3 regions of the Clostridium gelidum genome follow, and region 3 is predicted to be linked to each of the others. Evidence: riboswitches for the same ligand, from Rfam matches in the RefSeq annotation. Region 3 holds a riboswitch; each other region holds the start of a gene.
What was found. Region 3 has a riboswitch for cyclic di-GMP ahead of psyc5s11_RS16315 (response regulator). Riboswitches for the same ligand answer to the same signal wherever they lie in the genome.
Positions count from the first base shown of each region.

Region 1: linked by a shared signal. The riboswitch ahead of psyc5s11_RS05125 (methyl-accepting chemotaxis protein) and the one ahead of psyc5s11_RS16315 (response regulator) in region 3 are both predicted to bind cyclic di-GMP.
Region 2: linked by a shared signal. The riboswitch ahead of psyc5s11_RS08195 (methyl-accepting chemotaxis protein) and the one ahead of psyc5s11_RS16315 (response regulator) in region 3 are both predicted to bind cyclic di-GMP.

Region 1 covers NZ_AP024849.1:1,104,355-1,108,078, reverse strand. The annotation lists gene psyc5s11_RS05125 (methyl-accepting chemotaxis protein) at 1-1,720, opposite strand, end outside; cyclic di-GMP riboswitch class II at 1,893-1,975, opposite strand; gene psyc5s11_RS05120 (PilZ domain-containing protein) at 2,596-2,970, opposite strand; gene thiE (thiamine phosphate synthase) at 3,335-3,724, opposite strand, start outside.
Region 2 covers NZ_AP024849.1:1,848,969-1,852,692, forward strand. The annotation lists gene psyc5s11_RS08190 (AMP-binding protein) at 1-1,173, shown strand, start outside; cyclic di-GMP riboswitch class I at 1,213-1,300, shown strand; gene psyc5s11_RS08195 (methyl-accepting chemotaxis protein) at 1,537-3,069, shown strand; gene psyc5s11_RS08200 (GerMN domain-containing protein) at 3,304-3,477, shown strand; gene psyc5s11_RS08205 (radical SAM protein) at 3,623-3,724, shown strand, end outside.
Region 3 covers NZ_AP024849.1:3,575,175-3,578,898, forward strand. The annotation lists gene psyc5s11_RS16300 (M56 family metallopeptidase) at 1-886, opposite strand, end outside; gene psyc5s11_RS16305 (BlaI/MecI/CopY family transcriptional regulator) at 908-1,282, opposite strand; gene psyc5s11_RS16310 (hypothetical protein) at 1,447-1,617, opposite strand; gene psyc5s11_RS16315 (response regulator) at 1,963-2,349, opposite strand; cyclic di-GMP riboswitch class II at 2,482-2,565, opposite strand; gene psyc5s11_RS16320 (hypothetical protein) at 2,717-2,911, opposite strand; gene psyc5s11_RS16325 (aspartyl-phosphate phosphatase Spo0E family protein) at 2,936-3,136, opposite strand; gene psyc5s11_RS16330 (hypothetical protein) at 3,425-3,586, opposite strand; gene psyc5s11_RS16335 (helix-turn-helix domain-containing protein) at 3,683-3,724, opposite strand, start outside.

The sequences.
Region 1 (3,724 bases), 2.5 Mb from region 3:
TTCCGGCAAATATGGTTGAAATGCCATCAATAGAGCTTGTACCTAAGCCAACATAATTAATACTATCCTTCATTGCTATTACAGCATTTTCTATTTGCTGTTGAATTTGTTGTATCTCTGTTGAAATACCTTGTGTAGAATCTGAAGATTGTTCAGCTAATTTTCTAACCTCTTCTGCAACTACCGAAAAACCTTTCCCATGTTCTCCTGCTCTAGCCGCCTCAATACTTGCATTCAATGCCAAAAGATTAGTTTGCTCTGATATAGTAGATATAGTTGTTGTTATATTTGCAATAGTTTTAGATTTTTCTGAAAGTTCAGTTATAACACCTGATGAAAGGTTTACACTTTCCTTCATCTTATATAATAATTTCACTGTAGAATCTAAATTTTTTGAACCAGTTAAAGTCTTATCCTTTGTTTCAGCTATTCTTGTATCGATATTAGCACTTATCTCTACTAATTCCTTTGATTTACTTTCCATATCATTTATAGATATAGTAATTTTTTGTATTTCTTCTGCTGTATTTTTTGCTCCTACAGTTAGATTTTCAATTGATTGCTTAATGTCTTTTCCACCTTCAACTACTTCTAAACTAACATTTTTATAACTATTAGAGGATTCAACAACAACCTCTGAAACATCTTTTATTTTCATTATTATATTTTTCAAGTTATTTATCATCTTATTAAATGTAATATTAATTCTACCTAACTCATCTGAAGATTCTGGAAGTGAACTAATCAGGTTTCCTTCTGCTACCTCTTCTGCAATTAAAGATATTTTTAAAAGCCTATTAAAGAAATTTCTTAGTAAAATAGTTAGCAATACTATTAGAAATATTATTGCTATGGCAGAAACAATGACTGTTGCGTAAAGCAATGAATTTAAACTAGAAGTATATTCTTTTGTAGGAACTTCAAGAAACATGTACCAATCTGTTCCTTCAACACGAGAAGAAAATAACATTTTTGTTTCATTATTATCTTTAAATTCTCCCAAAAAACTATCCTTAGAAAGTGCATCTTGAACTAAACCTGAAAATTCCTTATTAGAGCTTTGTAAAAAATTGCTTTCATTATTAGATGTATCATCTTGATGGAATAAAACAGTACCATCCTTACCTAATAAATAAACTTTATCTGTCTCGCCAATATGAAAATCTGTATTTTCTTTAAAAACTGTAGAAACAAGACAAGCTCCGCTTACAACCCCAACAACTTTATTATCTTTTGTATCCCTTACAGGGCACTCCATAGATATTATCAAATCTGAAGGATTTTGTTTATCTGCAAAGGGATTTGATATAATCTTTTTTCCTTGCATAACTTGTGGGAATGTACCTTCTGTACTTATATCAATAACTACATTATTTTGCATAGTTAACTTTCCATCTCCACCAGATATTCCAAGGCTATTAAAAACTCCATCATAATTTTTTTGTTCTCTTTCAAAATAAGGCATTATTTCACTATAATTCAGACTTGATACCAATTGAGTGTTTGCAATTACTTCTACCTGAGATAATCTAGATTTAACCCATGAAGATAATTTTTGCGCATGAATTGTAACTGTTTGTTTTCCAGAACTCTCCATTGAAGACATAATTATTTTTTTTGATTTTGAATATTCTATGTATGTTACCATGCTGATAAGAGTAAGAAAAATAAATGAAATGATAAAAATAGCTCTAACCTGTAAAGACTTTTCTTTTTTCAAAACGATTCCCCCTTATAATAAGCCTGAATTTCAACTTTAAGGATATTATATAATATAAGTTAAATTTCACTATAATAATAGTGATTATTTAATCTAATAACATCTATATTATCTTATTTCCCCCTACTCTGTTTTACATTATAAAAATAAAAACCGATAATTAGTTTATAAACTAATTATCGGTCGGTTGCACCACTAACTCCCAATTCTCAAGGTACCCAAATAAAGAGAATTTTTCACAGTTCCGATTTCTCTGTTTTATTAATATATTTGAATATTATCATATAAATCTACACATTATTACTAATCATTTCATTTTATTACCATATACTCAACATTATCATATTACTACAATTAAATCAATTATTTATAATTTAATTTACTGATATTTAATTCACTTTAGTTAAATTATTAATGTTCCTTCACATTGTCTAGAAAGGGAACACTTTGCTTGTCCAAAACGTTCAAATATAACATCAAGTTTATTTTTAGGAATGCCATCCCCTTCATCTTTTACTTTAATAACAATACTTGACCCGGATTATTCACGACATATTGCCATGATTTACATGGGTTTATTATGCATTATTGTATAGACCACTATGTTTTCACTACACTTATATTTTAAAATACAGTTCTGATAAAAAATTAATTTTTAGTTTCTTCTTTTGTGCCTTATATCAAAAAATATCTATTAATCATATTGAAAAAAATCCTTCACAAGATAACTCTTATGAAGGATTTTAAATATAAAATTAGATGACACTTATTCCTCTGCTCAATTGTATTTAACTTTTAAATCAAAAGCTTCTGCTACCATAAGAGTTTATTTCATTTAATATATTGTACCCATATTATTGCAACTTATATAGTAATTAAATATTATCCAAATGTCCATCCAAGACACTTTTTAATATTTCATAATTAGAACTAGGCATACCAACAAACTCAGCACCTATAAACAAACGTCCATCAAGAATACTGTTTCTTACAATTCTTACCATAAGTTGAATAGATATAGATTTATCAAATAAAACAATAACCTCTAAAAAATCACCTTTTTTAAATTCCCTTTGTGAAATAAATCCTATACCTTGTGTACTTATATTTACACATTCAAATAAATAAAAACATTTTTCAGAATTTATCGCTATACATTGTATTGTATCTTTTTTACTAAATCTTGGCACAGATCTTCTTTCTTTTTCTACGTCATAATTAAATCCATTCATTTCAGAATGTACTTTCATATCTATCCAGCCCCCTTACAAAATTTAATTAAAATCTAATAAATATCTATTGATGCATCTGGTTTTTTACAATAGATTTAATAAAAAATTATATCTTATATTATAAATTTAAATTTTTGTCTTTTTACAATAATTAACCTTATAGTTCACTCATATTATACCTCTTATTCTTCTGATTTTCTATAAAATCACCCAAACAATTCCGTCTTATGCATAAAAAAGCCCCTAAATTAATCAGAGGTTTAAAAAAATTATTTTTTATTGACAATATTTAAGATTCTTTTACTAATTCAATATAATTATTTAATCGCCTTTATTTTTTAATGTTAGTCCATTATCCAATCAAGTTTGTCTCTTTTTAAATCTAACCTTGTTTGAATATCCTTTTCAATTCCTTTGTAGCCCCAACAATATCGTTTTGAGCAATAATTGCTGAAACTATTGCAAGTCCATCAATCCCCATGCCCTCAAAGTCCTTAATTCTTTCTTTATTAATTCCCCCAATTACTACTATAGGTAAAGATACACTTTCTCTTATTTTCTTTAACTCTTCCATTGAAGTTGGATTTGCATCTTTTTTAGTACCAGTTGCATACATAGCACCAACTCCTATATAATCTGCGCCATCTTTTTGTGCCTTAAGTGCTTGTTCTAAGCACCCTGTTGAAACTCCAATAATCTTATCATCCCCAATAATTTTTCTAACAACTGTTGCTGATAAATCACTTTGACCTACATGTACTCCTGCTGCACC
Region 2 (3,724 bases), 1.7 Mb from region 3:
ACTTTATTTAACTTAGGTTTTATAATGTCTCAAATGAAGAACGTATTAAATGATGATCTTATGAATATTGCAAATGATGTTTCTCAAAATGATTTGGCTACAATTTTATATACATCAGGAACTACTGGAAAGCCAAAAGGAGTTATGTTTACACATAGTGCTGTTTTAAATGGTCCTCTTTCTTTTAGTAAAAATTATGGTTATACATCAAAAGATACGATTCTAGTTACACTACCATTGAATCATATATTGGGGGGGAAATATACGGCACTTCTTGGACTTCTATCTGGAAGTACAATAGTATTAATGAAAAAATTTAAAACAGACGTTGCGCTTAAAGCAATTGAAACCGAAAAATGTACTGGCTTTCATGGAGTTCCAACAATGTATCAATATTTAATAAGTAAATGTAATTCATATGACTTATCAAGTTTGAGAGTAGGGATGATTGCAGGAGCAGTTTCGTCTGAAACACTTATGAAAGATATAATGGAACATCTTCACATTACTGAATTAAGCAATACTTTTGGACAAACTGAAACTCTTGGAGTAACTCAAACTCCAATTTATGATAAAAATCATCCAAAAGTAAATACTGTTGGTAGACCAGTTGAACATGTGGAGATAAAAATATGTGATTTAAAAACTGGACATACACTTCCACCAAATGTGGAAGGTGAGTTATGTGTAAAAAGTCCTTATAGTATGCTTGGATATTATAATAATCCTATTGCAACAAATGTTACGGTTATAGATAATTGGGTGCATACAGGTGATATTGCATTTATAGATGAAGATGGGTATTTATCTATAAAGGGACGAATAAAAGATGTAATAATTAGAGGTGGAGAAAATATTTCTCCAACAGATATTGAAAATCATCTTATTAAACACTCTGAAATTGAAAATGCAATAATTGTTGGTATTCCAGATGAAACTCTTGGGGAAGAAATAGTTGCTTTTATTAAAGTTAAAAAACCTTCTATCTTAACTAAAGAAGATATATTTGAATTTTTATCTGGGAAAATCTCAAAATATAAATTCCCTAAGCATATAGAATTTATAGATACATTTCCATTAACATCTACTGGGAAAATCAAACGAAATTCACTAAAACAAATTGCAATTGAAAGAATTAATCCTATTGTATTCGCTGAAGTTGCAATTAATTAAAGAAGAAGGAATAGCTGAAAATAATTAATATATAATATAAATTGATAATAGCAAAATTATCAAAAGGTAAGGTCGCAAAGCCGTGGGTCTAAAGAAAAGTATTTTCTATGATTGCCAGGTTACCAAATTATACGTATAAGAATCGATATATATACTTATATTTGGGTATGTATTATTAATTAATAATAAACACCTTTAATTTGCAAAAAAAGAATGGAAATGATATGATTAAAAAGGAAAAATAGGATAAAATAACATAATATAAGTAATGTAAACATTATATGATATAATATGTACACTATTTATGTTATGCAAATTAATTACATAAATATACAAAATTTTAAAAATACCTAGGAGGTAACAATGAATACAGAAGAAAGCTCTATAATAACTTTTAATAAAAAAACCCTTAAATTTGTACTAATATTTTATGTGGCATTGTGTACTATGGCATTATTATTTTTTAGCGCATTAAAATTGTTTGGATTTAATGATAGTATAAATATAAATTCTTTGATTATTCAAGGAATAGCTGTTTTAATTTATGCTATAGTACTTCGAATATGTTATAAATGTACACTTACTGAAAATGGTTTCAACATAAAAGCGTTTAAGATAACAAAGATTATGATTTTAATATTAACTTATTTTCAGTATTTATTTTTGAATTTTACGATGCATTTAAATTCCATATGGTTTATGATTTTCTATTTCGTCATTCTTGGAGCATTATTTTTTGATTTAAAAATGATTACGATATCAATAATTTTAAGTATTATTTGTCAAATAGTAGTAGTTGCAAATAATCCTTCAATTTTTTTAGATAATCAATTTCATATAGCAGAAGTAGCTATGAGAATAATTACTATTTCTTTAACTTTATCAATAATCTTTATGGTTGTATATTTTGCAGCTAAGCTATTAGAATCAATTGGTGAAAAAGAAATTGAAATCAAAGAAGAAAATCAAAAATTATTATATTTATTTAAAAATATAGGTGAAATGTCTACTTCTGTTTTGGAATCAAGTGAAAACTTAAGTGTTGCTATTGAAGAGCAAACAAGTTCACTTCTGGAAGTTTCAGCAACAAGCCATTCGGTATCAAAAGCTTCTGATGAAATGCTTGATAAATCAAATAAGAATAAAGAGATATTAAGCACTTTATTAAGTGCTAATGAGGTAGTTGTGAGTAGAACAAAAGATAGTGAGGATAAAATAAAGGAATTTATCAATATGACAGATAAAAACCAGATATCTTTAAATGATACTCTCGTAATTATTAATGATATAAAAGATAGTATAGAAGATACGTTTGAGTCTACAAAAGAGCTGGAACAAAAATCACGACAAGTAGATGAAATATTAACTCTTATTGGAGATATATCAGAACAAACAAATCTTCTTGCTTTAAATGCATCAATTGAAGCAGCAAGAGCAGGTGAATATGGTAAAGGGTTTGCAGTAGTAGCAGAAGAAATAAAAACATTAGCTGAAGGAACAAAGGAATCACTTACTCAAGTAAGTTCAATTGTAGGTGAGTTAAAAAGTAAAATTAACATAGTTCAAGAACAAATGACTCATAACAACGAAAAATCTCAAGCGGGAAATAATATTATTAATGAAACAGTTCAAGGATTAAATAGTATGACTTCGGATTTGAAATTATTTAGTAATAATATTATGGATATAAGTAAAGCTTCTACTACATTACTTACAGAAACTAAAAATGTAGTTAAATTTAATGAAGAAGTAGGCAATATAACAAAAGATACAATATCAAAATATGAAATGGTAACAGAAGCAGTAACACAAAGTGCTTCTACTAGTGAAGAAATTGAGGCTAGTATTAATGAACTTAGAAATGTTGCTGAAGATATGAATAAACTTATTAAATAAATTGTATAAAAAACAACTATCAGAATATATATACATAGAAAATAAAAACTACTCAGTTATCATAATTGAGTAGTTTTTTTATAGAAAAAAATTAAAATAATATGTTTACCTTTTAGCAGACTTAATAGGTATATATATGGTACCATTATCTTATAGGGATGTAGGAAACATAATGGTTAAGAAGGAATGAGTGTTAATTAGGATAATATAGTATATGTTGATTTTACATAAGAATTGGTTAGCGAAATGAATGTAGGTGCAGTTTATGAAAGTATGATTTTACAAAGTATTACTAATACACTTGGAACTTATTATGGTGTGGAAAAAGTATATATTACAATAGAAGGAGAACTTTATGGATCAGGCCATATTATAAAGGAAAAAGGTGAAACTTTTACTGTGGATTAAAAAAAGTGTTGAATTAAAATCTGAATAAGTTTAATGCTTCGTCATATTATTTTAATTTTACAATCATAGGTTTAATAGGAACACTCGTAGCAGATTTAATTTTAAAGTGACTAATATAGAGAATTAATAAGGGGAGAAAATATTTATGTACGATTATCCATTATACAGACCACCTAGTGAAGGAAATAGCCTTATAATACAAGCAACTTTAGGATGCTCTCATAATAAATGTAGCTTTTGTAATATG
Region 3 (3,724 bases):
GTTTTGTTGATAAATTATTTTCCAGGAAATTACTTTCTTTATGTTTTAATGAATTTATAAGTGTTAACGCATAATTTTGTCTTTCTTTAAAATCACAGCTATAAAGTATTCTTTCATCACAGGCTAGTTCACATTCAATATTTATATATCTATTCATTACATATATAAAAGGATTGAACCAATAAATTGAAGTTGTAGCCATAACTAAAAATTTATATAATATATCCTTCTTTTTATAATGCATAAGCTCATGTTTTAAAATCCATTCTGCTTCTTTTTCTTCATAATGAATATTAGGCAATACTATATAAGATTTAAAAAATCCAATTCCAAGTGGCACACATGTGTAATCTGAAACTTTTAATTGAATATTTTTATTTATTTTCATTTCAATTCGTAAACTATTATATATTTTTCTAATTTTTCTATCTCCTATACCTAATGATAAATCTATGATAGTGTTTTTAAATTTTATATATGTGAAAATTCTATATGTTACAATTATTATTGTTATAACTAACCACAAATAACCTAGAATTTCTAACATATTAAAATTGTTTGTAAATTGTTTTGTAGTTTCAATAGCTTGAGTATTATTAAGAGGATAATTAATTGATTGCATATTACTTACTGAATTACTGACTAACTTTATATTATCAAATGAATTATTAATTTCTATGTTATTAGAAATTATAGAATTAGTTCCTATATATATTGGAATTTCAAAAGGTAAAATCATTCTAAATATAACTATGAGCCAAATATAATAATTAAAGTTTTTAGTATATTCTTTAAATAATGTTTTCTTTAATAGCAATATTAAACAAATTCCTATACTGCTAATTATTGTTGTCCTTAGTATATTAACAATCACTATTTCAATCATAGTCTCCCCCTAACTCCACAATCATTCGTCCTTATTTTTAATCCAGTTTTCTAAATCATTTAAATCCTCATTAGTAATTTCATTATTTTCATGCAATGCTGTAATTAAACTTTTCAAAGAATTTTCATGAATATTTGTGAAAAAATATTTTGTTTCAAATTCTAAATACTCTTTTTTACTTATTAATGCAGTGTAATAAGTGTACATTTTAATTTTTTCTGCACTTAAAAATTCTTTTCGAACTAATTTGGCTAATAAAGTTAATGTAGTTGTTCTCTTCCAACTATTTTTTTCTTGTAGCTTAGTAATAACCTCTTTTGATGATATTGCATCATTACTTGCCCAAACCACCTTCATGACATTTAATTCAGATTGTGGTATTTTTGAAATATTCAAACTTAAACATCTCCTTAAAATTACATTGTCTATAGTTATAGACTAGAATAAAATTAGTTTACCACCTTAATCCAAATTTATCAATATTTATTTGTATACATATAAAATTTCAATAAATAAAAAGGTAGATTAAACATTAACGTCTAACCTACCTCTAAAAATAATTATTGAGCTTGCAAAAATCTTTCATAGTTCTCTATTTTATCCTCTCTGTTAGTCTTTTTTATCCAACTGTTGTATTCCCAAATGGCTTCTTCTACAGTTTCTAATTTTAATTTACTGTTATTTTTTCTTTTCATTTCTGCATACATATTAATTTTAATTATATTTCCCATTTCCTCACCTTCCCTTTATACTTATAATACAGTTAAATTGTTAAATTTAAGTACCTTAAAATCTTAAGAAAACCTTAAAATTTAAAAAGAACTCACAAAAAATGTGAGTCCTTAATAATTACTATTCAATTTAGTTAAACTCTTTATTCTCATTAGGCACATGAAAATAAATAACAAGTCCAAAGTTGCCATGAATATTTTTCATCAGGTAAGGAGACGAATTGTCCTCATAGCTGGCCTATTTGGTCAATTTGTCGACGCAGCATGATGGAAAATAGGCTGGCAAATGGACTTGTTATTTTTTTGATTGTGCCTTATATATAAAACAGCCAAATATTAAAATTTCTACACATTAGTAAATACTTTATTTACTAATTTAATCAACTCATCGATAATTAAATCCTTTTCTATAAAATAAGTAGCCCCAAGCGCTTCACAAACACCTAATTCATTGGAAAAATTATTTTTACCACCATCAGAAATAACAATTACGTTTATATCTTTATATTCTTCTCTTAGTTCTACTACAAGTTCTAACCCACTTTTTTTTGGCATATATATATCCGTAATTATCAAATCAATATTACCTAATTTTTTATAAACCTCAATTCCTTCTTCACCATTAGATGCTTCAAATACATTGTAATTTTCAGCTTCTAAAATAAGTCTTATAAAAGTTCTAATACTTGCAATATCGTCAACTACTAATACATTTTTTTGTTTCTCATTCATTACTTTTCAGCCCTCCTTCTTTCAGTTTATTATACACTGATTATTAAATCTCATACCTTATTTCCCATCTTAATCTCATTTAATATGTAAATAAAAAAGACCCATTGAAACTATTAATTAAAAAATTAATTAGTTTAAATTGGTCGGTTGCACAACTAGCTCTAAATTCTCAAAGTGCCCACATAAAAAGAATTTTTCATAGCTTCCAATCGCAAAATTTTTAATGTATATTTAATATTATCATAGCAATGTAAGAAAATCAATAAACTTTTCAAATGTAATATGATTTTCTTGTTTGATTTTAAGTTTTTTTAATTTATAATCACCTACTTTACTTAAGAACAAAAGTGGCTCTTTGTTGACTCTCTTATATTTTCACTTGCATTTTTTTATTAATGAGTAAATCCGAATCGACTACCGTTGCAGTTTGGTAAAAACACACATAGTTCTCATGCTCCTCATATACTTTATATCCAGCACTTTCCAATAATTTAATTTCTTTTTTAAAATTTTTGATTGAAGTATCTTCCCTAAATATTTCTATGGATTCCCTAATTACCACCCAAGCCCCACCTTTCTATATATATTATTCATTGTTTGTATTGAGTTGTTCTTTGTATGCATTAACAATCAATTCATCTAACTTTTGACTGGAAATTACCACCTCATTAGAACCCCGCCCATATATTTCAATAACCTTGTATAGATCTGCCCTAGTTTTTTCCATAGCTTGATTAAGCTTAGAAATGGCTTCATTATTTTTCAACTTTAATTCCTCCATTTCCATAATAGTAGTGTAAAATAGCTTTAAGTTACTATGGATTTCTTTTTCAACATACAAGCTGGTGTTCTTACAGAAACAACAACAAATTTCAATTTTCTCTATTAATACTATCTTCTCATTTACTTATTTATTTTAAATGCTTCCTATGAACTCAATTATATATTTACTTCTTTTATTTTACAAATTTAAAAAACTTTAACTAAATCTACTTAAATTTAGTTAAAGTTCTTCCATACTTATTTCCATATTTTTCATTAAGTTTTATAGTGTTTTTTGTTACTTATCTTGTTATTACTGCGCATCGTATGTGTCTAAATGATATACATTGTTTTGTGTCACGCTAGATACTGTACTATCTTTAGCATTCTTAGTATGTATAGTTTTTGTTGAAGCAAACGCAACATTTGTTAATAACATTGACATTGCTATTACTGCTAGTACAATTTTTTTCATAAAATTCACCTCCTTCAAAAGCTGAATCAAGTCGACAAATACTTGGTTTAACATTGTAGCATAATAATAGAATTTGCGATAAAAAAATTATTTTTTTTAAATTCCTTTAATCTGTTTTATTTTTTCTTTTGATTTCTT